Regions from separate parts of the Corynebacterium uterequi genome, predicted to be linked through region 1. Evidence: predicted binding sites of a transcription regulator. Region 1 holds the regulator's gene; the other holds the start of a gene.

Region 1 (3,205 bases):
TGGGCACGGCCCGCCAGGTGTCAGCCCGACGGGTGCGTAAGGCGATCGACGCGCTGTCCTAGACCTCGTCCCGGTGGTCGTGCCGACGCATGGCACGGATCTCGGCCTCGAAGTCCTTCGCGCTTTCGAAGGACTTGTACACCGATGCGAAGCGGAGATAGGCGACCTCGTCGAGCTTGCGCAGCGGTTCCAGCACCGCCAAGCCGATGTCATTGGCGTGGACAAGCGAGCTGCCCTTGCCACGCACGGTCTCTTCCACCTCCTGCGCGAGCTTTTTCAACGCATCGTCGGAGACGTCCCGCCCCTGGCAAGCTCGGCGGACGCCGCGAATGAGCTTTTCGCGGCTGAAATCCTCAGAGATGCCGTTGCGCTTGACCACCCGGAGGACGGCCTTCTCAATGGTCGTAAACCGACCGCTGCATTCGGTGCACTCCCGACGCCGCCGGATGGACGTTCCGGCGTCGATCACGCGAGAGTCAATCACCCGCGACTGTTGATGGTGGCAAAAGGGGCAATACACGGCGAACGGGTTTCCTTTCCAGCCAGGCTTCTTCGCTTATGAGCGTAGTGTGCGCTGCTGCCTCCGGTGACGAGACGTCGACGGTGTGCTTGGCGGGCGTCTGCGATGGTTGGAGCTGCTTAGGGGCGCGCGGCGGTGACGGTCTGCGCATCCTCAGGAAACTGCAGTACACCGCTGTATCCAAAGCCTGCTACACCGCTGAGGACCATCAAAGCACCGAAAAGGAGGCCTAGAATCATCGTTCGACGTTCCTCGTTGGTCGAGTCATCGGATGCATCAGAGAACGACGATGAACGAACACAGGAACGTACATGAGACCCGCCAAAGGTGGCTGGGCGAAGGGTGCGGACAGACCGAACGCGCCAGCAATGAACACCGCCTACCGGTCCGTCCCACTGCGCCGCTGGAGCCACCTCCTGCCCAGAAGATACTGGATAAACCTGATTAAGCAGATCACCGTCGCGCGACATTGCCATACCACCCTTCTTCCGAGACGGGGCTTTCCGGTTAGCTACACGCAGTATAGGAGGGCCCCGATACCCTGACCGTGAGATTCGGCCAGACGTTCGACCTTCGTTGACATGTTCGAAGCGTAGACCCATGAGGCCAGTTTGTCTACCCCGTGGGTAGAACGTCGAACACACTGGCGGTTTTGTGGTAAACATGACGGTAACGAAAGATGCCACCGTGACGTCCATCGTCAGTCACGTCCGGCTTACACATCCACTCCCGAAGGAGATCCCATGTCCCCCGCCCCTCGCAACAGCCGCCGTAAGCCCGATCCGGCCACCTTGACCGCCCGCCAACGCCGGATCTTGGAGGTGATCCGCGACGCCGTACTACTGCGCGGCTACGCGCCGACCATCCGCGAAATCGGCGACGCGGTGGGGCTGAAGTCCACCTCCTCGGTGGCCTACCAGTTGTCCACCCTGGAAGAGCGGGGCTTCTTGAGGCGAGACCCCAACAAGCCGCGAGCGGTCGATATTCGCCACCTCCACAACACCGACGCTCCGGATCCGGTTTCCCGCCACGCGGATGAGTCCGTCCCCGACGATGCGTCGACCCCGAGCTATATCCCGGTGATCGGCCGGATCGCAGCTGGTAACCCCATCCTCGCTGAACAGAACGTGGAGGGTCACCTGCCGTTGCCCTCCGAACTCGTCGGCGACGGCGACCTGTACATGCTTCGAGTGGTGGGTGAGTCGATGAAGAACGGCGGGATCCTCGACGGAGACTGGGTAGTAGTCCGCTCCCAGCCGGTCGCCGAGGAGGGCGAATACGTCGCCGCGATGATCGACGGGGAAGCCACGGTTAAGGAACTTCACCGAGACCGCAGTGGCACGTGGCTGCTCCCCAAGAATGAGGCCTTCGATGCGATCCCGGGCGACGACGCCGAGATCCTGGGCAAAGTGGTAGCGGTCTTCCGTCGGCTCTAAAGCACCGATTTAACCGGTATCCACCGCGGCCACCACCTTTCACTGGGCCCATTCGGGGGTAATCGGGCACCTTTTCCTCGGTTCACGCGTTGAATCGGTAGTAGTACCAAAAGGCATTCGGACAGTGAATGGAGCCGCATGTACGCAGAAGAGCGACGCCGCCAGATCGCATCCCTTACCGCCGTCGAAGGGCGGGTCAACGTCACGGAGCTCTCCGAGCGCTTCGACGTCACGGCGGAGACCATCCGGCGTGACTTGGCAGCGCTGGACAAAGAAGGCGTCGTCCACCGCGTTCACGGTGGCGCGGTGGCCAGTCAGTCATTCCAGACCACCGAGTTTTCACTCGATACCCGTTCCCGCTCTGCCCAAACAGCGAAGCTCTCTATCGCCCGCGCGGCTTTGAGGTTCCTGCCCAACCCGGGCGGGTCTGTGTTCCTCGACTCCGGTACCACCACCAATGCCATGGCGGAACTGATGGTCGAGTCCGCCACCGGCCCGCAGTATTCGATCGTCACCAACTCGCTGCCCATAGCGCTGTACTTGTCCACCAAGAACGCTCCCGACGTTCAATTGCTCGGTGGAACCGTGCGGGCCATCACCCAGGCCGTGGTGGGCGACCCGGCACTGCGAACCCTGGCGCTTATGCGTGCCGACGTGGCCTTCATCGGCACGAACGCGCTCACCCTGGACCACGGGCTGTCGACTGCGGACCCGCAGGAGGCCTCTGTGAAGTCGGCGATGGTTATCAACGCCCACAAGGTGGTTGTGCTGTGTGACTCGACGAAGCTGGGCAATGACTACCTGGTCAGCTTCGCTCCGACGACAAGTATCGATGCCCTCATTACCGACGCCAACGCCCCGGAATCCTTCCTTGAAGGCCTACGCGAGCGCGAGATCGAGGTCGTAATTGCCTCGTCGAACCTGGATTAGACCAGTCAATTTGGACAATCACACCCACCTTGGCCAGGATTAATGAAGAAACAACTCACGTGACGTGGGCGCCTGCCCACGTTCACCCCGCCCCATTGACCAGGAGCTAGCCTTCGTGATCGTGACGCTGACGCCCAATCCAAGCATCGACGTCACTATGGAACTCACCGCGCCCCTGAGTACGGACACGGTCAACCGGGCACAGTCGCTACGCCAGGCGGCCGGCGGGAAGGGGATCAACGTCTCTCATGTTGCTTATCTTTCCGGCCAGGAGACGTTGGCGCTCTACCCGAGCCAGCACCAGGACCCTTTCGTCTCT
Region 2 (3,205 bases), 190 kb from region 1:
TGGCCATCGAGTTTTTGGGACCGGTGCTGGTGGCGGCCTGGGGTTCGCGAAGCGCGCGGGATTGGATAGCTCTCGTGCTGGCCGGCGTCGGTGTGCTCACGCTCAGCGGCGCTGCCATCTCGGACTCGGCGGTGGGCGTGGCCTGTGCACTGGCCGCCGGCGGGGCGTGGGCAGCCTATATTCTGCTCGGCTCGCGGATGGCGAACGGCAGTCCCATCGGCGTGGGGTTCTTCTGGGCAGGGTTGCTCACTGCCCCCTTGGCCTGGTCCCTCTGGCCGAGCGCCCTCAGCCCAACGGTGAGCATGGCCGGCATGATCGCCGGGTTGGCGCTGCTATCCGCCGCTATCCCGTATTCGCTGGATCAGAAGGTGCTGAGGATTGCGGGGCCGTCGGTGTTCGCGCTGTTGCAGGCGATTCTGCCCGTCGTGGCGGCCGTGGTGGGTGCCGTGGCGTTGGGTCAGTGGCTGAGCGTGGCTGAGGTGATTGGCATCGGGCTGGTCGTGTGCGCGGTGGCGCTGCGGCGCTAGCGGCTACACGTGTAGCCGCTAATCGTCGAAATGGTCTCCCTCCCGGTGAGGATCGTGGGACTCGTCACCATGGGGGACCGGGCCGGAATCGTAGGTATCCCCCGGGCCGAGGTCGGGATTGCGTCGAGGCCGCTGCCGCGAGTAAGAACTAAAGGACCGCCCGCCCGGGAAGCGGAAATGCACCACCGCCGAGTCGGCCGGGTCCACGTGGATGGTGATGGTCCCGTCCGTGACCAGCGAGTGGCAGTAAGAACACAACGGCAAGCCGTTGGCGATGCTGGTCTCTCCGCCGTCGGCGTAGTCCTTGACGTGATGGAATTGCATGAACATCGAGTGGTTGCATCCGGGCATGGCGCACTGGAAGCCCCACTTCGCGAGCAATGCAGTGGCCTGGGCGTTGTCGAACAGCCGACGAGGCCGTGTCATGAGCTGGGTGACCCCATCGTCGTCGAGCAGGTGATAAACCACCGACGAGTTGAAGATCATGTTCTCCACCAGCGATGGCGTGGCCTCTGGGTGGTACGCGAGCCGGGCCAAGCGTTCGGTATCGATCAATACGTGAGTCTGCGCCCCCGGGCTGCGACGGGTGGACTGGCCCTTAGCCCGCACCATCTTGATGACGGCCAGCAGTCCGGCGAGCGCATGCTTCTTCGCCGCCTCCCCGAAGCGGGAAATTGCCGGTAGAAGCTCCGGTTTTCCTTCGCTCTCCTGCACGCCGGGGCAGTGCTCGGTGGAGGTGGCATCGCCGATGGCGGCGTCGAGCTCCGCGGGGGACTTGGTGCGGTCCTCCGCAGTGAGAGAGCGCAGGAATGACAGCTGGCCGAGTTTCAGTGCCGCTTCGAAGTCGGCAGCGTTCTCGGCATTGAGGACGATGGTGTAGGTGGTGGTGCCGTTATCGGCATTGCGCCGCCACGTCACGGACTCGGGCGTGGGTACCGCGTCGGGGCGCTCCCGGCCGCTGAGCTCATCGGCGAGTTCGGCGCACGTCAGAGACTGGGCTAGCGCAATGAGTTCGTCGACGTTGGCGGCGGTGAGGTAGCGGGTGAGGATGCGGGCAGCGGAATAGGAGAAGGCACCTCGGAGGAAGGCCTCGGCGGCCTCGGGATGACGCAACAGGATCTTTCCCACGCGGAGCATCTCATTAGCAGAGGATTTCGATTGTCCGCAATGGCGAATAAGCATGCCGGTACAATCCTCGATGTCATCAGCCCTGGTGTGGGCCCGGTTGCCGTACTCGCCGACGGCGAGGACCGCGGCAGCCTTGGCCAGGTCGCTGGTGTGCAGATGGGCGGCGATGTGGTGGATGAGTTCGTCGGTGGACAGGAGTGGAAGGTCGTGGATGAGCGTCATGGTAAACCCCGATTGCTAGACCATGTGTTCGATCACCTGGCACTCTACACCATGGCGCCTACACGGGGGTATCGCGGGGGTGATGGTGCTGGTAGACTCATTTTCCATGCAGCGTTGGGTCCTCCATATCGACATGGATGCGTTTTTCGCGTCCGTCGAACAACTGACCCGCCCGACGTTGAGAGGGCGTCCGGTCCTCGTCGCCGGCGTCAGCGGCCGCGGCGTCGTGGCCGGCGCTTCCTACGAGGCGCGGGCGTTTGGTGCTCGCTCGGCTATGCCCACCGCCCAGGCGGCGCGGCTCGTCGGGCCGCGTGTGGTGCTCGTCAGTCCCCGCAAGGAGGTGTACTCGGCCGCGTCGCGCCGGGTGATGCGAATCATCCACGAACGAGTGGACGCGGTCGAACAATTGTCCATCGACGAGGCGTATCTCGAACCCACTGAGCTATATGGGGCGAGCGTCGATGAAGTCACGGAGTGGGCGAATGAACTCCGGCACCTCATCAAACAGGAAACGGGGCTGCCGTCCTCCCTAGGTGCTGGCCCAGGCAAGCAATACGCGAAGATCGCCTCCGGCGTGGCGAAACCCGACGGGGTGTGCGTCATCCCGGCGGAGAGGCTGCTGGAGACGATTCATCCGATGGACGTGGGGGAGCTCTGGGGCGTGGGGCCGGTGACCAAGAGCAAGCTCAACGCTATCGGCGTGGAAACCATCGGCGACCTCGCCGCACTCAGCCAGCGCGAAGTCGAGATCTCCCTGGGAGCCACCGTCGGGGTGGGGCTGTGGCAGCTAACTCGCGGGATCGACGATCGCGTCGTGGCACCGCGAGCAGAAGCCAAGCAGACGTCCGCCGAGCACACCTACCCGCAGGACCTCACCACCCGGTCCGAGGTGGCAGCAGCCGTCGTGAGGGCGGCCCGCGACGCCCACCGCCGGCTGCAACGCGACGGGCGCGGGGCGCGTACGGTGACCGTCAAGCTGCGGATGGCGGATTTCCACATCGAATCCCGGTCGGCCACGCTCGCCTACGCCACCGACGACGTCGAGGTCCTCATCGCCACCGCCTTCCGCGTAACGCGATATCCCGAACAGGTGGGGCCGGTGCGCCTCGTGGGGGTGAGCTACTCCGGGTTGGAGGCCGCCCGCCAGGACGTACTCTTCCCCGAGCTAGACCGCGCCGACGCCCCGGTGGACATCGAACCGCCGCAGCTGAGCATTGCCCACCGCGGGTGGCGGGCCACGCAGGACGTTCGGCACGAGGAGTACGGACACGGCTGGGTCCAGGGCGCCGGGCACGGGGTGGTGACGGTCCGTTTCGAAACGCGGGCGA

What was found. Region 1 encodes LexA, which represses DNA repair genes until DNA is damaged. Its sites were predicted from a motif close to CGAACANNTGTTCG; they were not measured.
Region 2: CUTER_RS07175 (HNH endonuclease signature motif containing protein) is a predicted target of LexA. The motif match lies at 1,895-1,908, and genes of this name have one in related genera.

Annotation. Positions count from the first base shown of each region.
Region 1 covers NZ_CP011546.1:1,358,305-1,361,509, forward strand. The annotation lists gene hrpA (ATP-dependent RNA helicase HrpA) at 1-62, shown strand, start outside; gene nrdR (transcriptional regulator NrdR) at 59-520, opposite strand; gene CUTER_RS11610 (hypothetical protein) at 559-753, shown strand; gene lexA (transcriptional repressor LexA) at 1,264-1,956, shown strand; gene CUTER_RS06375 (DeoR/GlpR family DNA-binding transcription regulator) at 2,095-2,886, shown strand; gene CUTER_RS06380 (1-phosphofructokinase family hexose kinase) at 3,008-3,205, shown strand, end outside.
Region 2 covers NZ_CP011546.1:1,543,666-1,546,870, reverse strand. The annotation lists gene CUTER_RS07180 (EamA family transporter) at 1-527, shown strand, start outside; gene CUTER_RS07175 (HNH endonuclease signature motif containing protein) at 546-1,877, opposite strand; gene CUTER_RS07165 (DNA polymerase IV) at 1,984-3,205, shown strand, end outside.